Regions from separate parts of the Streptomyces sp. GDS52 genome, predicted to be linked through region 2. Evidence: predicted binding sites of a transcription regulator. Region 2 holds the regulator's gene; the other holds the start of a gene.
The links. Region 2 encodes HspR, which represses chaperone genes until heat shock. Its sites were predicted from a motif close to TTGAGNNNNNNNNNCTCAA; they were not measured.
Positions count from the first base shown of each region.

Region 1: the regulator HspR is predicted to act here: its motif matches at 5,437-5,455, upstream of lon (endopeptidase La).

Region 1 is NZ_CM125966.1:2,249,983-2,264,703, reverse strand. Features, by position in the region: gene ACTWJ9_RS10090 (multifunctional oxoglutarate decarboxylase/oxoglutarate dehydrogenase thiamine pyrophosphate-binding subunit/dihydrolipoyllysine-residue succinyltransferase subunit) at 1-2,316, opposite strand, end outside; gene ACTWJ9_RS10085 (HAMP domain-containing sensor histidine kinase) at 2,619-3,731, opposite strand; gene ACTWJ9_RS10080 (response regulator transcription factor) at 3,728-4,468, opposite strand; gene ACTWJ9_RS10075 (spermidine synthase) at 4,591-5,304, opposite strand; gene lon (endopeptidase La) at 5,478-7,949, shown strand; gene ACTWJ9_RS10065 (lysozyme) at 8,046-8,873, opposite strand; gene ACTWJ9_RS10060 (MarR family winged helix-turn-helix transcriptional regulator) at 9,090-9,584, shown strand; gene ACTWJ9_RS10055 (protein phosphatase 2C domain-containing protein) at 9,966-10,751, opposite strand; gene ACTWJ9_RS10050 (nitrate- and nitrite sensing domain-containing protein) at 11,171-14,170, shown strand; gene ACTWJ9_RS10045 (roadblock/LC7 domain-containing protein) at 14,167-14,715, shown strand; gene ACTWJ9_RS10040 (DUF742 domain-containing protein) at 14,712-14,721, shown strand, end outside.
Region 2 is NZ_CM125966.1:3,399,174-3,413,894, forward strand. Features, by position in the region: gene ACTWJ9_RS15405 (serine hydrolase domain-containing protein) at 967-2,145, shown strand; gene ACTWJ9_RS15410 (YbjN domain-containing protein) at 2,263-2,790, opposite strand; gene clpB (ATP-dependent chaperone ClpB) at 2,979-5,576, opposite strand; gene ACTWJ9_RS15420 (pyridoxamine 5'-phosphate oxidase family protein) at 5,727-6,143, shown strand; gene ACTWJ9_RS15425 (hypothetical protein) at 6,341-6,676, opposite strand; gene ACTWJ9_RS15430 (helix-turn-helix transcriptional regulator) at 7,037-8,005, shown strand; gene ACTWJ9_RS15435 (helix-turn-helix transcriptional regulator) at 8,002-8,979, shown strand; gene ACTWJ9_RS15440 (helix-turn-helix transcriptional regulator) at 8,942-9,973, opposite strand; gene ACTWJ9_RS15445 (sugar ABC transporter substrate-binding protein) at 10,223-11,329, opposite strand; gene ACTWJ9_RS15450 (heat shock protein transcriptional repressor HspR) at 11,707-12,159, opposite strand; gene dnaJ (molecular chaperone DnaJ) at 12,165-13,355, opposite strand; gene grpE (nucleotide exchange factor GrpE) at 13,446-14,117, opposite strand; gene dnaK (molecular chaperone DnaK) at 14,114-14,721, opposite strand, start outside.

The DNA of each region.
Region 1 (14,721 bases), 1.1 Mb from region 2:
CAGCCGCGCGACGCGGACCACGGCCTCCGGGTCGTCGCCGTTCACGTGGAAGATCGGGGCCTCGATCATGCGGGCCACGTCCGTCGCGTACATCGACGAGCGCGAGGACTCGGGGGCGGCGGTGAAGCCGACCTGGTTGTTGATGACGACGTGGACCGTGCCGCCGGTGCGGTAGCCGCGCAGCTGCGACATGTTCAGGGTCTCGGCCACCACGCCCTGGCCCGCGAAGGCCGCGTCGCCGTGGATCACCACCGGCAGGACGGTGAAGTCCGTGCCGCCCTTGCCGATGATGTCCTGCTTGGCGCGCACGACGCCTTCCAGGACCGGGTCCACCGCCTCCAGGTGGGACGGGTTGGCGACCAGGGAGACCCTGATCTGCTCGCCGTCGAGACCGGTGAAGGTGCCCTCGGCACCCAGGTGGTACTTCACGTCGCCGGAGCCGTGCATCGACTTCGGGTCGAGGTTGCCCTCGAACTCGCGGAAGATCTGCGCGTACGACTTGCCCACGACGTTGGCCAGCACGTTCAGCCGGCCACGGTGGGCCATGCCGATGACGACCTCGTCGAGACGGGACTCGGCGGCCGAGTCCAGAACGGCGTCCAGCAGCGGGATGACGGACTCGCCGCCCTCCAGGGAGAAGCGCTTCTGGCCGACGTACTTGGTCTGCAGGAAGGTTTCGAACGCCTCCGCGGCGTTCAGCCGGCGCAGGATGCGCAGCTGCTCCTCGCGCTCCAGGTTGGAGTGCGTGCGCTCCACGCGGTCCTGGATCCACCTGCGCTGCTTCGGGTCCTGGATGTGCATGAACTCGATGCCGGTGGTGCGGCAGTACGAGTCGCGCAGCACACCCAGGATGTCGCGGAGCTTCATCAGGGTCTTGCCCGAGAAACCGCCGACCGCGAACTCGCGCTCCAGGTCCCACAGGGTGAGCCCGTGCTCGGTGATGTCCAGGTCGGGGTGCTTGCGCTGGCGGTACTCCAGCGGGTCGGTGTCGGCCATGACGTGGCCGCGGACCCGGTAGGAGTGGATCAGCTCGAAGACGCGGGCGGCCTTCGTGACGTCGTCGTCGTGGGAGGCGTCGATGTCCTTGAGCCAGCGGACCGGCTCGTAGGGGATGCGCAGCGCCTCGAAGATCTCGTCGTAGAAGTCGTTCTCGCCGAGCAGGAGGTTCGCGACCGCGCGCAGGAACTCGCCGGAGGCGGCACCCTGGATCACCCGGTGGTCGTAGGTCGACGTGAGCGTCATGACCTTCGAGATGCCGAGCTTGTTGAGGGTGTCCTGGCTGGTGCCCTGGAACTCGGCCGGGTAGTCCATGGAGCCGACGCCCAGGATGACCGACTGGTTCTGCATCAGGCGGGGCACGGAGTGGACGGTGCCCAGGCCACCGGGGTTGGTCAGCGAGACGGTGACGCCGGTGAAGTCGTTCATCGTCAGCTTGTTGTCGCGGGCGCGACGGACGATGTCCTCGTAGGCCTGCCAGAACTCGAAGAAGTTCAGCGTCTCGGCCTTCTCGATGCCCGCGACGACCAGCTGGCGGTCGCCGTTCGGCTTGACCAGGTCGATGGCGAGGCCGAACTTGATGTGCTCCGGCTTCACCAGGGTGGGCTTGCCGTCCACCTTGGTGTAGTGCCAGTTCATCGACGGCATCGCCTTGATGGCCTGGACCATCGCGTAGCCGATGAGGTGCGTGAAGGAGATCTTCCCGCCGCGGGCACGCTTGAGGTGGTTGTTGATGACGATGCGGTTGTCGAACAGGAGCTTCACCGGGAGCGCGCGCACGGACGTGGCCGTGGGCACCTCCAGCGAGGCGTCCATGTTCTTCGCGACGGCCGCGGACGGGCCGCGCAGCGTCACCTGCTCGGGGCCCTGCTTGGCCTCGCCGGAGGGCTGCGCCTTGGCGGCCGGGGCCTTCGCGGCGGCGGGCTTGGCGGGGGCGGCCGGGGCGGGGGCCGGGGCGGCCTTCGCCGGAGCGGGCACCTGCGCCGGGGCCTTGGCGGCCGGCGCCGCGGCGGCGGGCTGCGGGGCGGCGGGCGGCGCGGGCGCGGCGGCCGGCTGGGCCGGGGTGGCCGGCGGAGCCGTCGTGGTGCCCGCGGTCCCCGTCGACGTGTTGCTCACCGGCGCGGAGGCCTGAGGCGCCCCCGGCTTGTAGTCGGCGAAGAAGTCCCACCAGGCCCGGTCGACCGAGTTCGGGTCCTGGAGGTACTGCTGGTAGATCTCGTCGACGAGCCATTCGTTGGCACCGAAGGCCGCAGCGGGGTTCTTGCCCGCTTGGTCGGTGTCGGTCGAGATGCTCGAGTTACTGGGGGACTGTGGCGACACGGCGTCAACCGCCCTCTTCCGCTTCACAAGATGATGGACAGCGGAAATTAAGGCTACGCCTCCAAGAGCGGGAAGGTCAGGTCGGGCCCGTTCAACGTCGTGTAAGTCACATCGCGGAGGGCGTTTCGGCGGGGGAAATGGCGGGAAACAAGCCTGGTTCCACTTCTTCGGGTCGCGTCAGACACATGTCGGGCATGCGTCGACCGCGGCCCGGCGCACTCGCGACCCGGGTCTTTGCCTGATCACACGTGCCCGTCAGGGCGAACGCGTGTGGATCTTGCGGCTCGGTTTCGAACCTTACGTCAACCTGACGTGGGAGAGGCTCCCGGAAGAGTGATAAGAATCCGGCAACCGCGCTCGGATTCGGCCACCCCGATCCGTCCGCCGTGGAGATCGACGGCCCAGCGGGCGATCGCCAGACCGAGACCGGTGCCGCCGTCGCTGCCCGGGCCGTGCGGCAGATTGACGCTGCCGCGGTTGAAGCGCTCGAAGACGCGGTGCCATTCGGTCCGCGGAATACCGGGCCCCTCGTCCAGGATTTCCAGCCGCAGCGAATCCGGCTGCGTTCCGGGCCGCGCCCTGACCGTCACATGGCCGTGCGGCGGACTGTGCTTGACCGCGTTGTCGATGAGGTTGGCGACCACCTGGTGGATGCGCTCCGGGTCGACGTGCGCGGTGAGCTCCGGCGGCGAGACGTCGAGGCGCAGATAGACGTCCGTACGGGTGTGGCTGCCGGAGCCGGTGGCCATGCCCGCGCGCGCGGAGGCGACCATGTTGGCCTCCTTGAGCACGCCGGACAGGTACGGCCACACCTCGAAGCGCTGCCGCTTCAGCGGGACGACACCGTTGTCCAGGCGGGACAGGTCGAGCAGCGTCTCCACCAGCCGGCCGAGCCGCTCGGTCTGCTTCAGCGCCGTGCGCATCGTCTCGGGGTCGGCCTCGGTGACGCCGTCGACGATGTTCTCCAGCACCGCGCGCAGCCCCGCGATCGGGGTGCGCAGCTCGTGCGAGACGTTGGCCACCAGCTCCTTGCGCTGATGGTCCTGGGCCTCCAGCTCGTCGGCCATGACGTTGATGGTCTGGGCCAGGTCGCCCAGCTCGTCCCGGCGGTTCTCCCGCACCCGGCGGGTGTAGTCGCCGTGCGAGATGGACCGGGCCACGGCGTTCATGTCGTCCAGCGGCGCGGTGAGCGAGTGCGCCACGAACTGTGTGATGAGCAGCGTGGCGATCATCGAGAAGACCGTGATGAAGCGCAGCTCGGTCTTGGTGTGCACCGCGACCACCGAGAGACCGGTGGTGATCAGCACCGAGATGACGACCAGCGCGCCCAGCTTGGTCTTGATCGAGAACGGGCGGACACCGCCCCGGGGACCGCGGTCCCCGGGGCCTCTCCGTGCGGCGGGCCCGTCGCTCACGGCGTCGGCGTCTCCAGGGCGTAGCCCACGCCGTGCACGGTACGGATGCGCTCGGCGCCGATCTTCCGGCGCAGCGCCTTGATGTGGCTGTCGACGGTACGGGTGCCGGAGGCGTCCGCCCAGTCCCAGACCTCGGCCAGCAGCTGCTCCCGGGAGAGCACCGCGCGGGGCGTGTTCGCCAGGCACACCAGCAGGTCGAACTCGGTGGGCGTCAGGTGGACGTCATCGCTGTGCACCCGCACCCTGCGCTGCGCGTGGTCGATCTCCAGCTCGCCCAGGCGCAGGATGCCGCTGCGCGGTGTGGTGGCCGCCAGGGCCGCCCGCTCCATGCGGCGCAGCAGTACGTGCACGCGGGCCGCCAGTTCCCGCATGGAGAACGGCTTGGTCATGTAGTCGTCGGCGCCGACGCCCAGGCCGACCAGCATGTCGGTCTCGTCGTCACGCGCGGTCAGCATCATGACCGGCACCGGCCGCTGGGCCTGCACGCGCCGGCAGACCTCCAGGCCGTCGAAGCCCGGCAGCATGATGTCGAGGATCAGCAGGTCGGGCTGCCATGCCTCCGCCGTGTCGACGGCGGACGGACCGTCGCCCGCCGTCTGCACCAGGAATCCCTCGGCACGAAGGCGGGTCGCGATGGCGTCCACGATCGTCGCGTCGTCCTCGACCACCAGGACCCGGCGTTGTGCGCCCGGAGTGGCCGCCGCCGTGCCGTTGTGGGAGGTGTGTGTCTGCTCCATCGCCCGCCCCTGAAGTGTGCTTTCCGGAATCCGTGGGGTGATCCGTTCCTGCGCATGACTGCGATCGGCGCTTGAGTGATCGGCGCCAGGGCAGCAGCGTACGGGGAGGCGCCGTGCCTTTGCTATCCAGGGCGGACGCCGAGGTGTACGACGTCCGGAACGCCCCGGGCAACCGGGACCTCTTCGGTACGCACCTGCTGGAATCCGGCATTACGCAAGGTTTCTTCGAAATCCGGAGAGGGCTTGGCCGACCACACCGCGAGCACCCCGCCGGGGTTCAACACCCTTGCACAGGCCAGGAGTCCGGTGGGGGAGTAGAGCCCTTCATTGCCCTCGGTGACGGTCCAGTCGGGCCCGTTGTCGATGTCGAGGCAGAGCGCGTCGAATGTGTCGGACGTCTCCTTGACGTACGCCACCAGGTCGGTCTCGACGATCGCCGTGCGGGGGTCGGCGAGGGCGGGGGCGGAGACCTCGGCGAACGGGGGCAGCGGGCCCGCGCGGTGCCAGTCGATGACGGCGGGTTCGCGCTCCACCACGGTGATGCGCCCCCAGCGGGGCTGGGTGGCGGCGTGGGCGAGCGAGAAGCCGACGCCCAGCCCGCCGATGAGGACGTGCGGGCCCGGTCGCGGGCCGTGTTTCGCGCGGGTGTCGGCGGCGTCGAGTGCGGCCAGGGCGGCGTCGATCAGCAGCCGCTCCGAACGGCCGTCGGAGGTGTCCATCAGGAAGCAGCCGTTCGCGATGATCTGCAGCAGGTGGCCGTGCCGGCGGAGCGCCACCTCCCCGTACGGGCCCTCGCGGCGGTCCAGGATTTCGGGAATGTCGTACGGGGTGGTCATGCGTTCATCCTGGCAGCACTTCCCGTTCGGGGGGTCGTGCGGGTCGTGCCGTACGGGAGTTCCCTCCGTGGCCCTCGCGGGTGATCGCTGAGGGCGAACATGGTCCGGGGAACATTCGGTGGCTCACCAGCATTGAGTCGGTGTAGCTCAACTTGACTGCCGAAGGGGAGATCATGGCTGCTGAGTCCACACCGCTCGCCCTGCCCGTGCTGCCGCTCGACGACGAGGTCGTGCTGCCCGGAATGGTGGTTCCGCTGGACCTGAGCGACTCCGAGGTGCGTGCCGCGGTGGAGGCCGCCCAGGCCGCCGCCGCGTCCGCGCCGGGCAAGCCCCGGGTCCTGCTGGTGCCGCGTATCGACGGGACCTACGCCGGTACCGGTGTCCTGGGCACGGTCGAGCAGGTCGGCAGGCTGGCCGACGGCGACCCGGGCGCCCTGATCCGGGGCCGGAGCCGCGTGCGGATCGGCGCCGGGACCACCGGGCCGGGTGCGGCGCTGTGGGTGGAGGGCGCCCGGATCGAGGAGACCGTGCCCGACCCTTCCCCAAGTTCTCAACTCCGTTCGAACAGGGGATACCCCAATCCCGGGCAGGTCGGCGAACTGGTCACGGAGTACAAGGCGCTCGCCACCGCCTGGCTGCGCAAGCGCGGCGCCTGGCAGGTCGTCGACCGGGTCCAGGCCATCGACGACGTCGCCGCCCTCGCCGACAACTCCGGTTACTCGCCCTTCCTGACCACCGAACAGAAGGTGGCGCTGCTGGAGACCGCCGACCCGGTGGCCCGGCTGAAGCTCGCCACCCAGCAGCTCCGCGACCACCTCGCCGAGCAGGAGGTCGCCGAGTCCATCGCCAAGGACGTCCAGGACGGCGTCGACAAGCAGCAGCGCGAGTTCCTGCTGCGGCGCCAGCTGGAGGCGGTGCGCAGGGAACTGCGCGAGCTGAACGGAGAGGACGGCAAGGACTCCGCCGAGGAGTCCGACGACTACCGGGCCCGCGTCGAGGCCGCCGACCTGCCGGAGAAGGTGCGCGAGGCCGCGCTCAAGGAGGTCGACAAGCTGGAGCGCTCCTCCGACCAGTCGCCCGAGGGATCGTGGATCCGCACCTGGCTCGACACGGTGCTGGAGATGCCGTGGAACGAGCGAACCGATGACAGCGCCGCCGGGCACGACATCCGGGGCGCCCGGGCCGTGCTCGACGCCGAGCACGCGGGCCTGGAGGACGTGAAGGAACGCATCACCGAGTACCTGGCGGTGCGCAAGCGGCGCGCCGAGCGCGGACTCGGCGTGGTCGGGGGCCGCCGCGGCGGTGCCGTGCTCGCCCTGGTGGGACCGCCCGGTGTCGGCAAGACGAGCCTCGGTGAATCCGTCGCCCACGCGATGGGCCGGAAGTTCGTCCGGGTCGCCCTCGGCGGTGTCCGCGACGAGGCCGAGATCCGCGGCCACCGGCGTACGTACGTCGGCGCGCTGCCCGGCCGGATCGTGCGGGCGGTCAAGGAGGCCGGGTCGATGAACCCGGTGGTGCTGCTCGACGAGATCGACAAGGTGGGCTCGGACTTCCGGGGCGATCCGTCGGCGGCCCTCCTCGAAGTGCTGGACCCGGCGCAGAACCACACCTTCCGGGACCACTACCTGGAGGTCGAGCTGGACCTCTCGGACGTCGTCTTCCTCGCCACCGCCAACGTCCTGGAAGCCATCCCGGAGGCGCTGGCGGACCGGATGGAGATCGTCCGGCTGGACGGCTACACGGAGGACGAGAAGGTCGTCATCGCGCGCGACCACCTGCTCCCGCGTCAGCTGGAGCGGGCCGGGCTCGCCGCGGACGAGGTCGGCCTCGACGACGGCGCGCTGCGCAGGCTGGCCGGCGAGTACACCCGTGAGGCGGGCGTACGCACCCTGGAGCGGACCGTCGCGCGGCTGCTGCGCAAGGTCGCGGCCCAGCACGAACTGGGCGAGCGGGAGCTGCCGTTCACCGTCACGGAAGGTGATCTGCGCGGACTGATCGGCCGGCCGCACCACGTGCCCGAGTCCGCCCAGGACCCGGCCGAGCGCCGTACCGCCGTCCCCGGTGTCGCCACCGGGCTGGCGGTGACCGGCGCCGGCGGGGACGTCCTCTACGTGGAGGCGTCCCTGGCCGATCCGGAGACGGGCGCCGCCGGACTGACCCTGACCGGACAGCTGGGTGACGTGATGAAGGAGTCGGCGCAGATCGCGCTGAGCTTCCTGCGGTCGCACGGCGCCGAGCTGGAGCTGCCGGTGGGCGACCTGAAGGAACGGGGCGCGCACATCCACTTCCCGGCGGGCGCGGTGCCCAAGGACGGCCCCAGCGCCGGCGTCACGATGACCGCCGCTCTGGCCTCGCTGCTCTCCGGGCGGCTGGTCCGCACGGATGTGGCGATGACCGGCGAGGTCTCGCTGACCGGGCGGGTGCTGCCGGTCGGCGGGGTGAAGCAGAAGCTGCTCGCCGCGCACCGGGCGGGGATCACCACCGTGATCATCCCCAAGCGCAACGAGCCCGACCTGGACGACGTCCCCGCCGAGGTGCTGGACGGGCTCGACGTCCACGCCGTCACCGACGTCCGCCAGGTCCTGGAGCTGGCGCTCGCGCCGGCGGCGGACGGCGCGGTGCCGGAGGTCCCGGTGGCGGCTTGATCGCCGTCCGCCACCACAAGGGCGACGGCCCGGGTCCCGTGAGGGAGGCCCGGGCCGTCACCGGGCGGGGCGGGGGCGAGGCGCGAGGCGGCGGCGTCAGCCGAGCGCCAGCGCCCGCACCCGGTCGACCGTGCCGTTGAAGAGGTCGTGGTCCCCGACCGTCGGCCCGGTCGAGGTGTACTGCCACATCGTGTAGAAGTCCCAGCCCGCGGGCAGCTCGCCCGGGGTGGAGGCGTACCGGGCGATCCACAGGGGATGGTCGGCGGCGAACCCGGTGTAGTTCCCGGTGCACTGCTTCCACCAGCTGGTCGCCGTGTAGATCACGGCGTGCCGGCCGGTGCGCTCCCGGTACCGGTCCAGGAAGTCGCCGATCCAGCTCACCATGGCGCTCTGCGACATGCTGTAGCAGGCGTCCCCGTAGGGGTTCCACTCGATGTCGAGCACGCCCGGCAGCGTCATGCCGTCGGGTGACCAGGCGCCGCCGTGGTCGACGAAGTAGTCGGCCTGGGCGGCGCCGCTCGTCCTGTCGGGGGTCGCGAAGTGGTACGCGCCGCGGATCATGCCGACGTCGTACGAACCGTTGTACTGCTGCGGGTGGTAGGGGTTCTGGTAGTACGTCCCCTCCGTGGCCTTCGCGTAGGCCCATCTGACCCCGCTGTCCCAGAGGGTCGACCAGGGCACGTCGCCCTGGTGGCTGGAGACGTCCACGCCCTCCGTCCGGGTGGCGCGGCTGGTGGGCGTGCCGTCCCGGCCGTCATGGGCGAGGACGCCCATGCCCATGTGGGCGGAGCCGCGCGGGGGGACGTCGGGGGCGGCCGCCGCGGCCGCGGGTGTCGCGCGGGGAAGCGAGAGGAGCGCGAGCAGGACCGCCGCGACGGTCGTGAACGCGCGTAGACGGGTGAAGCCGAATCTGTGCACGGGCATGACGTGTCTCCGAGGAACGTGGTGCGGGACCCTTGAGGAGGGGACGCAAGGGAGGCGACGCACGCGGACCGCGACGTGAGCCCCGGGGCTCACCGGGGCTCCCCGGGGGTTCGGAAACCGCCGCCGGGCCGCGTCTGCGAAATACTTGCGGAGCCGCAGCGGCGTCGCCACTTGGCGGGAACACGGACGACCGGGAAAACCGAGGCAGGAACTGACGTGCACGAAGGCGGAAACGGAGGCGCGGCGGACACCCCGTCCGAGGCGCCCGCGAGCGGTGTGGAACAGCCCGGATTCCTCGCTCTGGAAAGGGAGTTGACGGTGCTGCTGCGCCGCGCCAGGGCCAGCCAGGGCGAGATGTCCCGCGAGGTCCATCCGGACCTGGAACCGTCCGCGTACGGTCTGCTCGTCCGTCTGGATGAGTGCGGCGAGCAGCGGGCCACCGAACTCGCCGCCTACATCGGCGTCGGCAAGGCGACGATGTCGCGTCAGCTGCACGCCCTGGAGGAACTCGGGCTCGTCACCCGTGAGCCGGACCCCGCCGACGGCCGCGCCTGGCTGGTCGCCCTCACCCCGGAGGGCCGGGACCGGGTGAGCAGGGTTCGCGAGGCCCGCCGCGCGCGCTACGCCCGCAGCCTCGCCGACTGGGATGCCGGCGAGGTCACGGAACTCGCCCGGCTGCTGCACCAGCTGAACCGCGGGACGGACAGGTGACCGGAGCGCCGTCCGGGGCGACCCGGGGCCGTCCGGGGGACGCAGGGCGCTCCTCGGAGTGATCCGGGCAACCGGAGTGAGCGGGACGCCGTTCGGGGGAAGCGGCGCACCGTTCGGCGTACCGGAGCGATCGGGCCCGGCGGCGTACGGGGGGTCAGGTGCGTACGGGGGCCCGGCGCGTATGGGGATCAGATGGGTACGGGAGACCCGACGGGTACGGGAATCCGGTGGGTACGAGGATCCGGCGTACGGGGACCCGGTGGGTACGGGAATCCGGCGTACGGGAGACCTGGCGGGTACGGGAAACCCCGCGGGCACGGGGAGCCCGGTGCGTGCGGGTGGGCGGGACGGTGACGGGTGGGCGGGGTGGTGTACGGGGAGTCAGAACTCCACGTACACCACCGTCGCGTCGTCGTGCGTCTTGCTCCGGCCCAGCACCACCCGGTCCGTGTCCGCCCGCTCCAGGGCCCGTACGCGATCCACCAGCGCCCGCGACCCCTCCTTGCGGACGAGGGCGAGACACTCCGTCCAGTCGCCCTCGCGGAACTTCTCCACCCAGCGCGCCGCCCCGTCCGTCAGCGCGGCCAGGGCGCGCACCTCGGCACGCGGAAGGGTGCCGGTGACCGCGCGCGCCGCGACCGACGGATCGGCGGCCGCGGTGAAGAAGCCGCCCTCCTTGTTCCGCACCGTGGCGTCCACCAGCGCGTCGGTGGCCAGGGCCGAGCGGGGCAGCAGGGCCAGCCGGTCGTCCAGCAGCGGGGTGACCGCCCCGTCGGGGGACTCGACGAGCAGGACCGAGTCGGACAGCACCAGGTACTCGACGGACTCCGGTGACCAGCGGGCCAGCACCACCGTCGCCTGAGGAGTACGCGGGTGAGAAAGGTCACAGGTTTCGACGTGCGCGTCAGCGGTACGCACAAGGGCCCGGGACAGCAGGTCGGCCAGGGGGACATCCGGGAGTGAAACGGTCAGTTCGGAGAGTGCCCCGCCGAGCCGCGCGGTGAACCAGGGGACGGAGTGCCGGCAGCCCGCCCCGCCCCGCGGCGGCGTGACGCCGTCCAGTACCACCAGTGAACCGCCCTGCCCGGAGGCCGGAAGTCCGACACCGGCGAAGTCCTCGTTGGGGCGGTCCGCGTCGCCGGGTTCCGAGGCGAGTTCAGTACGCATTCCCCTAGTCTGCACGAGGCCTCCACAGGGACCGCCGGAGGCCGGACACGGCCGCTGATTTCCCGGGACCGTGCAGGTCAGGAGCCGAGTTTGGGTGGGAATGCCGTGCTCCGGGCGCGCGTGGCGGCGAATCCTGCCATCGGCCGCCGCAGACGTCCAACCGGCCTGCCGTGCACGGCCGCTGCGGGGCGTGTCGGAACTTGCCCCTCAACTCGCCTCCGATGTTCACTCCTTCGAGTGGCGGGTCAGGTGATGCGTATCCAGCGTCCAGAGGCGCTGGGAGGGTCGGGAGGCGCTGGGGGCGTCTCACGGGCCCAGCGCGGTCGACGGTCCGGGCAGGACGCAGGTGCCTGTCACGAGCAGGGCGTGGACGTCCGTTGACGGAACGTCACCCCGACCCACGGGTACACGAGTCAGGAATGCGAGCACCGGTGCAGAAGACGCGGCCTCGTCGCACAGGCAAGCAGACGGCCCCCACGGGGGACGCCGACCAGAAGCCCACCGTAGGCAAGGGCCGCCCCACCCATGTGCGCAACCGGCTCATCGTGGCCGTCGCGGTGGTGGCCGCCACGATCGCGGGCGCCGGAACACCGTCCGTGCTGGCGGCCTCCGGGCAACTGAACGACTCCCAGAACCTGGTGACCCACGCCGAGCGGACCCGGGACTCCCTGACACTCGCGCACTCCCTTGCCGACGAACGGGACGAGGTCACGTCCTACATCGCGGCCGGCCGTCCCAAGTCCAAGGCGCCCGCCGAACAGGACAGTGCCCGCGTCGACCGGCAGGTCGAGGAGCTGCGCGCCGACACCGGCATCCCGCAGGCCATGCGCGACGGCCTCGACGCCATCGCGGCCGTGCGCAGGGCGGCGCTCACCGGCAAGAGCAGCGCGCTCGAGGCGCACCAGGCGTACTCCACCGCCGTCACCCAGCTGCACCGGCTCGCCGAGCAGCTCGCGGAGCGGACCCCGCCCCGCGCGGGCGCCGGAGCCTACGCGCTCGCCGAACTGGACTCCGCCGTCCAGCAGGCGGCCGCCACCCGCGGGCTGCTGCTCGCCGCACTCAACGTGCCGAGCACCACCCAGACCGTCATCGACCCGATCACCGGCCTGCCCGCCACCTCCACCGCCTCCTCGGAGGCCGACGCCGAGCTGCGCGACGAGCTGACCGCCGCCGCCCTCCAGGCCCGCCTGCGCTCCGACGCCGCCCTCGCCGACTTCCGTGACACGGCGCCCAAGGCGGCCCGCGCGTCCTACGACTCCACGGTGACCGGACCCGAGGTCGACTCCGCCGAGAAGTACCTCGCGAGCCTCACCGACCAGCCGTCCCTCTCGGACGAGGAACTCGCCACCGACGTCAAGAAGCTGGAGGCCGCGCTCACCGCCCGCGTCGAGACGATGCGCGGGGTGGAGTCCGCCCTCTTCGAGAAGCGCACCAAGGACCTGGCCCAGCTGCGTGACGACGACGTCACCGCGCTGGAGATCCACATCGCCGTCCTCGGCGCTCTCATGCTGCTCGCGGTCGGCGTCGCCACCGCCATGGCCCGCACCCTCACCCGCCCGCTGTCCGTGCTGCGCCGCGGTTCGGCCCGCCTCGCCGGGGCCGAGGACCCGAGCGCCGAAGAGCCGGTCACCTTCACCGGACGCAACGACGAGTTCGCCCAGGTCGTCCGCTCCGTCAACACCCTGCACGCGCACGCCGCGCAGCTCACCACGCGGATCGCCACCCTCGAGGCCGACCGCAAGCACCTCGTCGCGCAGCGGCAGCGGATGGCCGACGCCCGCGAGGAGCTGCGCACCGAACTCACCGAGTCCGCCGCCCGTCTGGAGCAGCTGCGCACCAGCATCGGCGGCACCTTCGTCAACCTGGCGCTGCGCACCCTCGGCCTGGTCGAACGGCAACTCGGCGTCATCGAGGGCCTGGAGGAGCGCGAGGACGACCCGGACCGCCTGGCCACCCTGTTCAAGCTCGACCACTTCGCCACGGTGATGCGCCGGCACAGCGAGAACCTCCTCGTCCTCGCCGGCACCGAACACGTCCAGCACGCGGCGGGACCGGTGCCGCTCGTCGACGTCGTACGGGCCGCGGTCAGCGAGATCGAGCGGTACGAGCGGGTCAGGATCGCCTCGCTGCCGCCGCACGCCCACATCGCCGGTTTCGCCGCCGACGACCTCAGCCATCTGCTGGCCGAACTCCTGGAGAACGCCACCTCGTTCTGCCCGCCCGACCTGCCCGTCGAGGTCTCCGGCTGGCTGCTGGAGAGCGGCGAGGTCATGCTCTCCGTGCAGGACGAGGGCATCGGCATGACCAAGGACCGGCTGGAGCGGCTCAACACCCGTCTGGCCGGATTCGACCCGGAGGCGCCCTACGAGCACGAGGGCGAGGACGGCCTCGGGCTCGGCCTGTACGTCGTGGCCCGGCTCGCCCAGCGGCACGGGGCGCGGGTGCGGCTGCGGGAGCAGAAGCAGGGCGGCGTCGCCGCGGTCGTGGTCCTTCCCACGACCCTGCTGGCCGCCAAGCCCGCCCCGCCCACCGCCGTGCCCGCCTCCGGCACGGCCGGTGAGCAGCGTGTCTCCCTGCCGGGCGCGGACGCCGAGGCCAACGCCAACGTCCTGCACGGCCGCACGGAGGGCGCAGAGGGCGCAGAGGGCACGGAGAACGAGGATCCGCTGGTCGCCCTGGCGGAACAGGCGGTGGAGCAGCAGCAGCCCGCCGCGGAGGCGCCGGCCGCCGAGGCCCCCGCCGAGACGAAGGCCCCTGCCGCGCCGGAGCCCGCGGGCGACGCGCCGAAGGAGCCCGCGGAGAAGGCCCCTGCCGAGGCCGTCGCCGAGCCTCCCGCCGAAGCCGAAGCCGAAGCCGAAGCCGAAGCCGAAGCCGAAGCCGAAGCCGAAGCCGAAGCCGAAGCCGGCGACGGCGCCGGCGCCGGTGCTCCCGAGGCCGCGGACGGGACGCATCAGCGGCCCGCCGAGACCACCATGGAACTGCTGATCCCCTCGCCCGCGCCCGACGCGACCGCGGCGGCGGACACGAAGGCCCCGGGTGCCCAGCCGGACACCGGGCCCGCGGCTTCGGCCACACCGCCGGCCCGGTCGGTGCCCGCACCCGCGCCCGCCCCCGAGGCCGAGCACGCGCGCGTGCCCGACGGCCCGGAGGCGGAGGAGGACCCGGTCACCGCCAAGGGCCTGCCCAAACGCACACCGAAGATCGCCGCGCGCACCGAGCCCCCCAGGCAGCGCACCGGCTCGGTGGACGCCGACGCCCTGCGGCGCCGCCTCGGCGGCTTCCGCCAGGGGGCGGAGGCCGGACGCCGGGACGTCGAAGTGGAGATCGCCGAGGAGACGGGACCGCACCGACCGCCGTCCCCCGCGGCCGCACCGTCCGAAGAAGTCACGGGGGGCACCGTCGAGGAGGCAAGCAGTTGACCGCGCCCAGTACCTTCGGACTGAGCAGTGAGGCCCGCAACCTGCACTGGCTGCTGACCAACCTCGTCGAGGAGGTGCCCGGCATCCTCTCGGTCGCCGTGGTCTCCTCCGACGGGCTGCTGCTGCTCTCCTCCGACCCCGACCTCGCGCACGCCCGGACGCACCAGAGCGAGGCCGCCGCCGGGGCGCTCGAGGTGCGGACCGGGAAACGTGCCGGCCCGCGCGGCTCCGCCGCCGATCTGGCCACCGTCGTCTCCGGCATCGGCAGCCTGACCGTCGGCGCCGCCAAGCTGATGGACTACGGCCAGGTCAAGCACACCATGGTGGCGATGGACGAGGGCAGTCTGTTCGTGATGTCGATCAGCGACGGCTCGCTGCTCGGTGTGCACGGTTCCGCGGAGTGCGACATGAGCGTGGTCGCGTACCACATGGCTCTGTTCGTGGGCCGGGCCGGCCATGTCCTGACCCCCGAGCTCCGCAGCGAACTGCGCAAGACCCTGGAGAACAAGACCCTGGAGAACGAGTCCACCGGGAGCCCCCGTTGAGCGGTA
Region 2 (14,721 bases):
TTCCCTTGGAGGTCTTCCTCGTGTCAGGCCGTGAGGCCGCCACGTCGGCCATTTCCGATCGGCGCTCCGTTCAACTTTCACCGGGACCACCGGGCTGGAGTCGGTTCCGCTCGGCATCGCGGACGCGATGCCGCCGGACACGGACCGGGACGGAGCACGGTGGGGCTTCGTAGTGCAGATCCCGTCATCGGTGGGCGTCGGGCAGGGCCGCCCGATATCACTCCGCCTTCCGGTGAACGTGAAGCACCGGAGGCCATTCGGCGTCCATCGGATGTCGAGTGAAGGCGTACACCAGGATTACGGTCGAGGTCTCCGGGCTGACCGAATAGCGACCCCGGCCCCCACTGATGATTTCATGTTCCCACTACTCCGGTTCGAATCCCTTCCGTTCCTTGGTCGCACGCCTGCCGCACATCTGGTGTCGACGGTTCCGGTTGACACGCGACAGCGGATGACATTCCAGCCACTCAGCGGCGGGACGCTCGCCCGGTCGCCCTTCCTGAATTCACTCGCTCACCTCGGACGGGCCGAAGTCCACATCACCGAGCGGGCGGAGTGCTGCCCCGAGCTGGCCGGGGTCGGCGTCGTTGCGGGCAGTCGCCCGCCACGGAACGATCGCTCGGTGCACAGCCTCCCTGGCGCCCGGTGCAGCGGCGTCGGACAGCGTGAGCAGAAGCGACCTGGCGCCGTCCGCCTGCGTCATCAGAGCCGGAAACAGCCGGGACGCGGTGGTCGGATTCCCCTCGGCGCACTCCGCGTGTACGGCCGTGGTCGACACCGTGTCGGGCGCGTCCCGGTGTGTGACGCGCGGACACCCCGGAGCAGCAGCCCTGGCTGCCACGGCCTTCGGCTTCCGGGACAGGACGGCTCTGGTTTCTTCCGGGCCCGTGTCCATCCCGGTGGCCCCCGATGCGGCGGGGGGTCGGCCGGATGGGCGGTGGGGCGGGTTGTTCCTAGCCTCGGGGCATGGTTCTTCGTCGATTGTCGTTGTCCGCCGCTGTCCTGGCGCTGGCTGTGTCGGCCGTCCCGCCCGCCGTGGCCTCGCCGTCCGTGCCGCCTCCTTCGGCCGGGGACCGGTCCGTGCAGCAGGGCGCCGACGCGCTGCGTGATGCCGGGGTCACGGGGGTCTCGGTCCGGCTGGAGACTCCCCGGGGGACCGTCACCGCCCGCTCCGGTGTGGGGGACCTGGTCAGTGGCCGTCCGGTTCCCGAGGACGGCCATCTGCGTCTGGGCAGTGTCACCAAGACGTTCGTCGCGACCGTCGTGCTGCAACTGGTGGACGAGGGGCGGCTGTCGCTCGACCGGACGGTGGAGCGATTACTGCCCGGGGTGGTGACCGGCGCCGGCAACGACGGCGATGCGATCACGCTCCGCGACCTGCTGCAGCACACCAGCGGACTGTACGACTACACGGCCGACGTGTTCCCCGAGCACAGCGCCGCGACGTACTACGCCCACCGCCGGCACGCCTACCGGCCCGCGCAGCTGGTCGCCCTGGCCATGCGCCACGAGCCCGCCTTCCCGCCGGGAACGGACTGGGAGTACTCCAACACGAACTACGTCCTCGCCGGGATGATCATCGAGAAGGTCACCGGCCGCTCCTGGGAGCAGGAGGTCCGCGACCGCGTCCTGCGCCCCCTCGGACTGCGGCACACGGACATCCCCGGCACCCGGCCCTTCCTGCCGCAGCCGCACGCGGCCAACCACCAGCAGTTCACCCCGGGCGGCCCGATGGTCGACACCACGATCCCCTACCGTCCCTTCGACCTCGGGGCCGACGGAGCGATGACCGGCACGGCCCGCGACCTCAACCGCTTCTTCACCGCCCTGGTCCGCGGCCGGCTGCTGGAACCCGCCACCCTCGCCGTCATGCGGACCACCGTCCCGATGCCCCGGGACAGTGACCATCCGGCGGGCACCCGAAGCGGCCTGGGGCTGTTCTTCACGCCCTTGTCCTGCGGCGGCGGGTACCTCGGTCACGGGGGAAGCGGATTCGGCTACCTCGTCCGGGCCGCCACCACGACGGACGGCCGGCGCAGCGTCACCGTCTCCGTGCACAGCCGCCCGGGAGACGCGGGCACGGCGGACCGCCAGGAGGACGTTCTGCGCGACCTCGTCGACCGCGCCCTCTGCCGTCCCGTGTGAGAAGCGGTCGGACGGCGCCGGTCCTGCGGGGAGACCGAAGGAGCCCGGCCCCGGAGTGACCGTGGGGTCGCTCCGGGGCCGGGCTCCTTCACGCGTACGCGTGGGGAAAAGGGCTCCCTACTCGTCGTCCTCGGGCTTCTCCGCGTCGTTGATCTCCTGCTCCAGGCCGAGCTGCTCGACGAGCCACTTGTCGAACTCGATCGCGGCCCGCACCCAGCTGACCGTCGAGGAGACGAAGTGCTCCAGGCTGACGCCCATGCCGATCAGCGTCTGGGCCTCACCGATGAGACGGACGGTGCCGTCGTCGTGGGTGTGGGTGTAGACCTTGGGCCACAGAGTGCGGCGGTTCCAGTCGTCGATCGACTCGAGCAGCTGCTGCTTCTCCTCGATCTGGTGCGGGCGGTCGTAGAAGGTCCGCACGGAGAAGATCTGCTGGTCGTCCTCCCCACGGAACATGAAGTAGGTGCGGAACTGCTCCCACGGCGCCGCGAGGTCACCCTCGTCGTCGACGACGTACTTGAGCTCCATCTGGTCGAGGAGCTGCTTCACGAGGTCCTGATCCGGGACGACGGGGCCCGCCGGTCCTTGGGGCTGCGGCTCGGGCTGGCCCCCGAAATTGGGAATCGAGGACGGGTCGATGGACATGCTGGGACTCTCCTGCGGTCGTCTGGCGTCCGGCCGTGGATGTGGGACCAGACGTATTCCCCACCCTCTCTCTCTTGCCCCGTGCCGGGCAACCTGCCTGGCCGATGGGCTTCGGCCATGGTCCGGTCTCCGTGATCACATCTCGTCGATCATGGAGACCGGACCGCCGGACCGGTGCCCCCGGACCGCTACAGCGTCTTGCCCGTGGCCGGGCCCACCAGGAGGCCCTCGCCGGAGCGGTCCACGCGGACCGTGTCGCCGTCCTTGATCTCGCCGGAGAGGATCTCCTTGGCCAGCCGGTCCCCGATGGAGGTCTGCACCAGCCGGCGCAGCGGACGGGCGCCGTAGGCCGGGTCCATGCCCTCCTCCGCCAGCCAGGCCAGCGCCTCGGGGGTGATGTCCAGGGTGAGCCGGCGTTCGGCGAGGCGCTTGGCCAGCCGGTCGAGCTGCAGTGCGGCGATGCGCTCCAGCTCGGCCTTGGTCAGCGCGGAGAAGACGACCAGGTCGTCGAGCCGGTTGAGGAACTCCGGCTTGAAGGAGGACCGGACCACTTCCAGGACCTGTTCCTTCTTCTGCTCCTCGGTGCTGATCGGGTCGACCAGGAACTGGCTGCCCAGGTTGGACGTGAGCACCAGGATCGTGTTGCGGAAGTCGACCGTGCGGCCCTGGCCGTCGGTGAGCCGCCCGTCGTCGAGGACCTGGAGCAGGATGTCGAAGACCTCGTGGTGGGCCTTCTCCACCTCGTCGAGCAGCACCACGCTGTAGGGGCGGCGGCGCACGGCCTCGGTCAGCTGGCCGCCCTCCTCGTAGCCGACGTAGCCGGGCGGGGCGCCGACCAGGCGGGCCACGCTGTGCTTCTCGCTGTACTCCGACATGTCGATGCGGACCATCGCCCGCTCGTCGTCGAAGAGGAAGTCGGCGAGCGCCTTGGCCAGTTCGGTCTTGCCGACGCCGGTGGGGCCGAGGAAGAGGAAGGAACCGGTGGGCCGGTCCGGGTCGGCGATCCCGGCGCGGCTGCGGCGCACGGCGTCGGAGACCGCCCGTACTGCCTCGAGCTGGCCGATGAGCCGCTTGCCCAGCTCCTCCTCCATGCGCAGCAGCTTCTGCGTCTCGCCCTCCAGCAGGCGGCCGGCGGGGATGCCGGTCCAGGAGGCGACGACGTCGGCGATGTCGTCGGCGCCGACCTCCTCCTTGACCATGGTGTCCTTGGCAACCTCTTCCTCGGCCTCGGAGGCGGCCTCCAGGTCGCGCTCCAGGGCCGGGATCTCGCCGTAGAGGAGCTTGGAGGCGGTGTCGAAGTCGCCTTCGCGCTGGGCCCGTTCGGCCTGGCCGCGCAGGTCGTCGAGCTTCTCCTTCAGTTCGCCGACGCGGTTGAGGGACTGCTTCTCCTTCTCCCAGCGGGCGGTGAGGTGGCGCAGTTCCTCCTCCCTGTCGGCGAGGTCGCGGCGCAGTTTCTCCAGGCGCTCGCGGGAGGCGGCGTCGGTCTCCTTGCCGATCGCCAGTTCCTCCATCCTCAACCGGTCGACGGAGCGCTGGAGTTCGTCGATCTCGACGGGCGAGGAGTCGATCTCCATACGGAGGCGGGAAGCCGCCTCGTCGACGAGGTCGATGGCCTTGTCGGGCAGGAAGCGGGAGGTGATGTAGCGGTCGGAGAGGGTGGCGGCGGCCACCAGGGCGCTGTCGGCGATCTGGACCTTGTGGTGGGCCTCGTAGCGGCCCTTCAGGCCGCGCAGGATGGCGATGGAGTCCTCGACGGACGGTTCGGCGACCAGCACCTGCTGGAAGCGCCGCTCGAGCGCCGGGTCCTTCTCGATCCGCTCGCGGTACTCGTCGAGGGTGGTGGCGCCGACCATGCGCAGTTCACCGCGGGCGAGCATCGGCTTGAGCATGTTGCCGGCGTCCATGGCGGAGTCGCCGCCGGCGCCCGCGCCGACGACCGTGTGCAGCTCGTCGATGAAGGTGATGATCTGCCCGTCGGATTCCTTGATCTCCGCGAGGACGGTCTTCAGCCGCTCCTCGAACTCACCGCGGTACTTGGCCCCGGCGACCATCGCCCCCAGGTCGAGCGCGACGAGCCGCTTGTTCTTCAGCGACTCGGGCACGTCGCCCTTGACGATCCGCTGGGCGAGCCCCTCGACGACGGCGGTCTTGCCGACGCCGGGCTCACCGATGAGGACGGGGTTGTTCTTGGTGCGGCGGGAGAGCACCTGCACGACCCGCCGGATCTCCTGGTCCCGTCCGATGACCGGGTCGAGCCTGCCCTCGCGGGCGGATTCCGTGAGGTCGGTCCCGAACTTCTCCAGGGCCTTGTACTGGCCCTCCGGGTCGGCTGTCGTCACCCGGCGTGCTCCTCTCGCCTGCTGAAAGGCATCCTGCAGTTTCTTCGCGGTGGCGCCCTGCCCCGTCAGCACCTCGCCGGCGGCGCCGCCCTTCGCGGCGATGCCGAGGAGCAGGTGCTCGGTGGAGAGGTACTCGTCCCCCAGGTCACGCGCGCGGGACTGGGCGTCGGCGATGACGGCGAGCAGTTCGCGGTTCGGCTGGGGCGGCGCGACGGTGGACCCGGTGACGCTCGGCAGGCCGGCGAGGACGCGCTCGGCTCCGGCCCGTACGGCCGCCTGGTCGGCGTCGACCGCGGCGAGCAGGTCCGTGATGTTCTCGTTGTCCTGGCCCTGCAGCAGGGCCAGGAGCAGATGGGCGGGGGTGAGGTCGGGGTGCCCCTCGGTCACGGCCCGGTTCCCGGCGGCGTTGATCGCTTCCCGGCTCCGGTTGGTCAGCTCGGCGTCCACGTGTCCGTTCTCCTCCTTGCGACGACCGTGCAGCGGTCCTCATGGCCGGCTCGGCAGCCCGGCCTGGCTGACTCGGTCAGCGTACACAAACTTGAGTCTATTCCACTCAAGGCGGGAGCGGGAGTGCAGCAGGGGCTAGGTTCCGGGGTCATGAACCACTCGTACTCGGTGGATCCGGGCGATCCGGACGCCCCGTATCTCAGCTTCTGGCGCGAACGGCACCTGTGCACGCTGACCACCCTCCGCCCGGACGGCACCCCGCATCTGGTACCCGTCGGAGTGACCTACGACCCCGGGGCACGGCTTGCTCGGGTGATCACGAACAAGGAGAGCGCGAAGGTGCGCCATGTGCTGGCGGCGGGGCCGGAGGGCGCGGCCGTCGCGGTCTGCCAGGTGGACGGCCGGCGGTGGGCGACGCTGGAGGGGCGGGCCGTGGTCCGCTCCGAGCGGGAGCACGTCGAGGAGGCGGAGCGGCGGTACGCGGAACGCTACGGACGGCAGCCGTCGCCGAACCCGTCCCGGGTCGCCATCGAGATCACGCTCACCCGTGCGATGGGGCGCGGATGACGCGGACGGGGTGAGCAGGGCACGCAGGGCGAGCGGGAGCCGTTCGAGCCGCCGGGCGACGGGTTCCGGCCATCGGGCGATCATCCGATACCCGGAAATACCGCCGGAAACTGCAGCGGCGTCACCGTGTTCAGGTCACGGTGACGCCGCTGCGGGGGGAAGCACCTGCGCGATCTTTTTACGACGGGGGAATCGCGTCAGGCACTGCGGGGGGTGGCCGAGATGGTCCGGTGAGCAGGGGAGTCGGACTCCATCTGCTCATGGTCCCGCTGGTCAAGGTTCACAAAGATCATTCCGTACCGGATGGCACATCGCACGGGCTGCGGCGCCCCCCGAGGGCGTCGCAGGCACCGGTACGCCCGGACGTCCTCGTCGTCGTCCCGCGTGACCACGACCGGTTCACCGAACACGGTCACCATCAGCGAGTCACCGCTGTGGGGGATGGCGGTGACCAGGTCGATGAAGTGCCAGCCGGACCGGTAGGCGGTGGCCATCTCACGGCGGAACGAACGGTCATCGGGTGGAGTGGTCACGTTAGCTCCACGCGGTATCCGCCGGGACGGCGACCGCGTCGTCACCATCAGCCGCGCCAACGGCTCCACTCGACCAGGCGGTGTCCTGCTGCACATCGTTCGTCGCGCCGGAGAGGCCACTCAGCGCACCGAAGGCCACACAGGCGGAGAAGGCGGCAGCAAGCACCGAGCGAAGCATTCTCTTACGCATAGTCGGCTTCGTCCTCACTTGAAGGTCCCCTCTTCCCCCGTCAAGTAAGACGATGGCTCATTCGGGCACGTCATGGCCACACGATCGGTGCATCATGTTCCTGCATGTTCAGGACCCTGGGGGGTGGAGTTTTGCCATCAAATCGGACTAAAGAGACGCATCCCCATGCCATGGCGGAGTTGTGCGTGGAAGGAAGTCGTCTTTACGCGAACGCGCTCCGCATGGGACGTATCGCCCGTGCCGACGTGGAGGCCGCCCCCTGCCTGGTGGAGTTCTCCCTGCTCCATCCCGACCCCGATGACGCGAACTGGCTGCGCCCGGTTCCCCCGTCGGTCGTGCTGGCCCAGCGACTGGACCCGATAGAACGCGAGATCGCCGAACGCCGGCGGCTGTCGATGGAGCTGGCGGACGCCCTTGAGCCGTTCATGGGACTCAGCGCCCCGGTGACGGAGTCCGTCCACTCGATCACCGTGCTGGAAGGGCTGGACCGCATCAACGAGGCGCTCGACCTGGCGACCTCCCAGTGCCGACACGAGGTGCTCACCGTCCAGCCGAGCCACCGCCACCCCGAGCACCGCCTCGTCGAGGCACTGGAGCGCGACAGACCGCTGATCGAACGCGGGGTGCGGATCAAGACCCTCTACCAGCACACGGCCAGGTACAGCCCGGAGCGCATCGCCTGGGTGGAGCAGTTCCCCGACGGCAAGGTGGAGTACCGCACCATCGACGAACTGGTCGAGCGTCTGATCATCTGCGACGAGACGGTCGCCTTCATCCCCACGCGGGACGACCGGCAGGTCGCCCTGGAACTTCGCCACCCCGGCCTGGTCCGCTACCTGGTCAAGGTGTTCGAGTTCATGTGGGGCCGGGCGGTCCCGCTGAGCGCGGGCACTCCCTACGAGACCGCTCCGGACGGCCTCACGGACATCCAGCACTCCATCGCCAAACTTCTCGTGGAGGGGCACGTCGACGAGGCGATCGCGCGCCGTCTGGGCATGAACGTCCGCACGTGCCGGGCCCACATAGCAAAACTCGCCTCCACCCTCGGCAGCGGCAGCCGCGCCCAACTGGGCTACCTGATCGCCCAGTCGGGGATCCTCGAACAGGACAAGCCGAGCCGGGGGGCGGGCCGCGCATGAACGGGAACGCGCACGACGACGCATCGGCGGAGCTGTGTGAGGCGGACCTGGACCTGTACGCCCGCGCACTGCACCAGGGGCGTGTACTCGCCGACGGGACCGATGAGGCCGCGCACCTCGCAGGCCTCGGCCTCCTGGAACCCGCCCTCGACGACCCGAGCCGGTGGGAGCCCGTCGCGCCGCACATCGTCCTGCACCGGCTCCTGCGGGCCTCGACGGACCGGATCGCCGGGGAACGGCGGCGGGAGGAGCGGCTGGTCGAGGTGTTCGAGCCGCTACTGCGGGCGGGCCGACACGACGGCGTCCCGACGATACCCTTCCTCACGCTCCACAGCGGCAAGGAACGCATCGGCCGGGTCATCGACGAAGCCATGGCCGATGCCGGTGAACTCCTGACCGTCCAGCCGCACAAGAGCTACACACACCCCAAGCCGGACTTCCACGAGGCCGCGATCCGGCGCGACCAGGCCCTGCTCCGCCGCGGTGGCCGCATCCGCGCCCTCTACCAGCACACCCTTTGCCACTTGCCCTCGCTCACCGCCCGCTACGAACGGCTGACCGGTGACGTCGAGGCCCGGACGCTGGACGAGATCACCGAACGCCTCATCGTCGTCGACCGCGCCGTCGTGTTCATCCCCGCCGACGCCGACCGCACTTCGGCCCTGGAGGTCCGCCACCCGGCGCTCGTGGGGTACCTCGCCACCACCTTCGACCGCTTCTGGCGCCTCGCCACTCCGATGTACCCACGGGCGGTCCGGCGGCCCACGCTGAACGGCATCACGCCCCGTCAGCACGCCATCGCCGCGCTCCTCGTCGAAGGCCACACCGACGCCGTCATCGCGGACCGCCTCGGTATGAACGTCCGCACCGCCCGCGTGCACATCGCCAAGCTCGCGGCGACGCTGGGCAGCGGCAGCCGTGCTCAGCTCGGGTACCTCATCGCGCGCTCGGGGATCCTCGACCAGGAGGAGTGACCACCACCCGGCGCACGTCGTCCAGGCCGACCTGCGCGATCCGCACCCCCAACTGCGTACGGCTCGCCGCGCCCAGGGTCTCCGAGAGGCGGGCGATGTGCGTCCGGCAGGTGCGGACGCTGATGCCGAGGCGTTCCGCGATCACCGCGTCCTGGTGCCCCTCCGCCAGCAGCGCCGCGATGGACCGCTCCCGGTGCGAGATGCCCTCGATGCCGGTGTCGGGCAGCGGGGCGGTCAGCGGGATGGCGAGGCGCCACAGGCGGTCGAAGACCGTGCCCAGGTACTCCACGAGCGCCGGGTGGCGCAGCTCCAGCGCCATGGTGCGCTCGGAGTTGGCGGGGATGAAGGCGACCGTGCGGTCGAACAGGATCAGCCTCTCGGTCACCTCGTCCAGGGTGCGCGCCTCCACCGCGTCACCCATCAGCTCCAGGTAGGTGTGCAGGCCCTGGCCGTGCCGGGCCACATGCGTGTAGAGGTCCCGCATCCGCACCCCGCGCCCGCGCAGCGCCGTCGCCCGGTGCAGGCCCTCCGAGAGCTCCGCCTCGCGCCGGATACCGCCGGGCTGGACCGTGAGCACCTCGGTGGTGCACGCCTGCGTCGCCTCGTCCATCGCGGCCTGGATACGGGCCAGCCCGTCCAGCACCCTGATCGCCGGGCCCTCCCTGGCCGAGGGGGAGGCCGGCGGCTGGTGGCCCAGGCCGGTGTACCACTCGAACGCCGCGACGACCGAGCCCACCCGGCGCCGGCTCGCGCTGATCTCCTCGTACATCCCGCGCAGCAGCCGCGTCATGACCTCCTGCGGGGCGGTCGGCACCAGCCAGTCCATGTCGTCGGGGTCCGGGTGCAGCAGGGCGAGGTCCAGCAGACAGGGCACCGGCTCCGCGTCCCGGCGCGGCACCCGGCCGCGCCGTACGGCCCGGGAGTACACGCGGTCCCCGAAGTCGCACAGCCGGTCAGCACCGTGCGGATGCTCGTCCGTCCCGTGCCCGGCCATCGCCCCGTCCCACCCCCTGGTCCGCCACTTTCCGATGCGCCACTATGCGCGGCCGCACCCGGCTCCGCAACACGGCTCCTGTCGGCGTGGCAGCCGGAAACCCGAGAACCCTGGAACCCGAGAACCCGGAAACCCGGGGGAACGGCGGGACTCGGGACGGTGACGGAACAACACCGCCGGGGAGCACGGTGGTCCGTGCTCCCCGGCGGAACGTCCACGCACCCGGGCGGAAGGCCCGGCGGCCGGCGGCTACTTCAGGCCGACCGCGGCGCACGCCTCCTTGTACTGCGCCGTGCAGATGTCCGCCACCTTGTAGAACCCGTCGGAGATGACCGTGTTCTTGATGTTGTCCTTCGTCAGGGCCACCACGGGCACGAGCTGCGCCGGGATGTCCTTGTCCGTGGGGCTGTCCACCCGCTCACGGGTCAGCGCGTCGAACTGGATGCCCTTGCCCTGGACCCGCGCCACGGCCATCTCCGCGGCGTTGTCGGCCTCCAGCGGGTAGGACTTGTAGACACTCATGAACTGCTCGCCCGCGATGATCCGCTGCACTCCCGCCAGTTCGGCGTCCTGGCCGGTGATCGGGGGCAGCTCGGTCACACCGGCGTTCTTGAGCGCCTTGACGATGGCACCCGCCATGGTGTCGTTGGCCGAGTAGACGGCGGCGATGTTGCCCTTGCCGATCGCGTTGATCGCCTCGACCATGTTGGCCTCGGCGTTCTCCGGCGACCAGTCCTCGGTGTCGTAGGACTTGGCGATGGTGACCTTGCCCTTGAGCTCCGACAACGCGCCCGCCTTGAACTGCTTGGCGTTCGGGTCGGTCGGGGAGCCGTTCATCATGACGATCTTGCTGGTGGCCGCCCCGTCGCCGCCGAGCTTCTCCAGCAGGGAACGGCCCTGGACCTCGCCGACCAGCTCGTTGTCGAAGGAGATGTACGCGTCGATCGGGCCCTCGGCCAGCCGGTCGTAGGCGATGACCGGGATGCCCGCGTCCTTGGCCTTCTTCACGTCCTCGGCGATGGCCTTCGAGTCGACCGCGTCCAGCACGATGACGTCGACCCTGTCGTCGATCATCTGCTGCATCTGGCTCGACTGCTTGTCGGCGTCCGCCTCGGCGTTGGCGTAGGAGACCTTCCCCTTGTCGTTGGTGAGCGACTCCACCTTCTTCTTGAAGATGGGGTAGTCGAACTGCTCGTACCGGGTGTTGGCCTTCTCCGGGAGCAGGAGTCCGACCGTGATGTCGTTCCCCTTCGTGGGGCTCGCGTCGTCGCTGCTCCCTGTCGCGTTGATCACTCCGCAACCGGCAAGCATGACGGACATCGAGGTGGCGGCCACTGATATGGCGATACGACGCATGCGAGGGCTCACTTCAGGTGCGTTTTGGGCGTGGGCACAACATTGCGGCCCATGTGACTGAAAAGCCAACGCTTCAGCCACCACTGGCGTCAAGAGCAACTACTTAACGAGATGAACACGACACGGTGCGCTGAAGTCGTGAGGGGCCGGCGAAAGACTCGCACAGATCCCCTGGAGAAGCACACATCCGCTGATCACAGGCGTGCGCGGGGCGCACGGGACGGGGAGTGAGGGGATGTCAGCCGCGTGCACACACGTGAAGGGCCTGGAGGTTCGGACGAACCTCCAGGCCCTTCAGGACACTTCACTTTTCGGCCAAACGGAACTTTCCCGTCAGCCGGACCACCTGGCCGAACCACCCGGCCGGGTCGGTCGGGTCAGTCGGGCTGCTGCTGACGCTTCGGCCGCCACACCACCAGCGCGCTGGTCTGCTGCACCTCCTGATACGGCACCAGGTCCCGGCGGTACGACGCGTGCACCGCGGCCTCGCGCTGCCGCATGGTCGCCGCCGCGCCGTCCAGCGCGCCCTCCAGCTCCGCCACCCGGGCCTGCAGCGCGGCGACCTGGTTCTCCAGTTCGATGATGCGCTTGATGCCGGCCAGGTTGATGCCCTCCGCCTGCGACAGCTGCTGCACCTGACGGAGCAGCTCGATGTCACGGGCCGAGTAGCGGCGGCCCCGGCCGGCGGCACGGTCCGGCGAGACCAGCCCCAGCCTGTCGTACTGGCGCAGGGTCTGCGGATGCAGACCGGAGAGCTGAGCCGCCACCGAAATGACGTAGACCGGTGTGTCCTGCGTCAGTTCGTACGGATTGCGTCGACGGCCGTCCATCTCCATCAAGCTCCCTTCGCGGCCTGGAACAGCTCCGCCCGCGGATCCTCACCCTCGGTCGCCTCGCGATACGCCTCCAGTGCATCACGAGCCTTCCCCGGCAGGTCCTTGGGAACACTCACCTCCACGGTGACCAGCAGATCGCCGCGCGAGCCGTCCTTGCGGACCGCTCCCTTGCCGCGGGCCCGCATGGTCCGCCCGTTGGGCGTGCCGGGAGGCAGCTTCAGCGTGACCGGCGGACCGCCGAGCGTCGGGACGCGGATCTCCCCGCCGAGGGCCGCCTCCGGGTAGGTGACCGGGACGGTGACGGTGAGATTGTCGTCCCGGCGGCCGAACACCGGGTGACTGCCGACGTGCACGACGACGTACAGGTCGCCCGCCGGACCGCCGCGCTCGCCCGGTGCGCCCTTGCCGCGCAGCCGGATCCGCTGGCCGTCGCTGACACCCGCCGGGATGCGCACCTGCATCGTCCGCGAGGACTTGGCCCGGCCGCTGCCCTTGCAGATGTCGCAGGGGTTCTCCGCGATCAGGCCCCGGCCCTTGCAGTCCGGGCACGGGTCGGTGAGCGAGAAGCCCCCGCCGCTGCCCCGGGCGACCTGCCCGGTGCCGACGCAGGTCGGGCACACGCGCGGTGTGCCGTTCTTGTCGCCGGTGCCCGAACAGCCCTTGCAGGCCTGCTGGGAGGACATCCGCAGCGGGACCGTCGCCCCCTCGATGGCCTCGGTGAAGCTCAGGGTGACCTCGGACTCGATGTCCTGGCCGCGCCGGGGCTGGGTGCGCGTGGTGCCGGTGCCGCCGCGGTTGAACAGCCCGCCGAAGACGTCACCTATCCCGCCGCCGAACCCGCCGGCGCCGGCCTGGCCGCCCTGCCCGCCCTGGCCGCCTCCGAAGAGGTCACCCAGGTCGAAGTTGAACGACCCGGCGCCGCCCGCCCCCGGACCCGGCCGGAAGCCTCCGCCGCCGAAGAGCGACCGCGCCTCGTCGTACTCCTTGCGCTTCTTGGGGTCGCCGAGGACGTCGTTCGCCTCGGAGATCTCCTTGAACCGCTCCTCCGCCTTGGCGTTGCCCTTGTTGGCGTCCGGGTGGTACTCGCGGGCGAGCTTCCGGTACGCCTTCTTGATCTCGGCCTCGGTGGCGTCCTGAGGCACGCCGAGGACCTTGTAGTAGTCCTTCTCGATGAAGTCCTTGGTACTCATCCCCGACGTCCCTCCTTCCTTGCCCGCCGGGGCGGCCCGGCAGGTCCTGCCTGCCCGGCCCGCCCCGGCTTCCTCACGCCCGCTGAGGCGTCAGCCCTCCTGGGGGCCACCGGTCTCCTTTTCGTCCGCAGCCGCCTCGGTCTCCTCCTCGGCCGGCTTGCCCGGCTGGGCACCCGGCTGCGGCTCGGCCACGGCCACCCGCGCGGGGCGGATGGTGCGCTCACCGATGCGGTACCCGGGCTGCAGAATCGCCACGCACGTCGTCTCGGTGACGTCCGGGGCGTAGGAGTGCATCAGGGCCTCGTGGATCGTCGGGTCGAAGGGCTCGCCCTCCTTGCCGAACTGCTGCAGGCCCATCTTCGCCACGGTCGCCTCCAGCGACTCGGCGACGGACTTGAACCCGCCGACCAGTTCGCCGTGCTCCCGTGCGCGACCGACGTCGTCGAGCACGGGCAGGAGCTCGGTCATGAGGTTCACCACGGCGACCTCCTTGACCGCGATCCGGTCGCGCTCGACCCGGCGGCGGTAGTTCTGGTACTCGGCCTGGAGCCGCTGGAGGTCCGCGGTGCGCTCACCGAGCGCCGTACGCACCTGGTCCAGCTGGGCCACCAGCCCGGCATCGGGACCCGAGTCCCCGGCCGGGGCCGCCGCCTCCTCCGCGGAGGGGGTGGCGGCCTTCGGCTCGGCGTCGTCGGCCGGAACGCCTGAGGGGACGTCGGGCTGCTGCGACTGTTCGTCGAAGCCCGGGGTCTCCTCGGTCACGCCGCACCGTCCTTACGCTCGTCGTCCACGATCTCGGCGTCGACCACGTCGTCGTCCGCCCTGGCCCCGCCGGCACCCGCGTCGGCTCCGGCGCCGCCCGCGGCCTGGGAGGCCTGCGCGTCGGCGTACATGGCCTGGCCCAGCTTCTGCGAGACGGCGGCGACCTTCTCCGTGGCGGTGCGGATCTCGGCGGCGTCGTCGCCCTTGAGCTTCTCCTTCAGCTCGGCGACGGCGGCCTCGACCTCGGTCTTGATCTCGCCGGGAACCTTGTCCGCGTTGTCCGCGAGGAACTTCTCGGTCTGGTAGACGAGCTGCTCGCCCTGGTTGCGGGACTCGGCGGCCTCGCGGCGCTGGTGGTCCTCCTCCGCGTACCGCTCGGCCTCCTCACGCATGCGGTCGACCTCGTCCTTCGGGAGCGAGGAGCCGCCGGTGACGGTCATCTTCTGCTCCTTGCCGGTGCCGAGGTCCTTCGCCGTGACGTGCATGATGCCGTTGGCGTCGATGTCGAAGGAGACCTCGATCTGCGGGACGCCGCGCGGCGCCGGGGGCAGACCGGTCAGCTCGAACATACCGAGCTTCTTGTTGTACGCCGCGATCTCGCGCT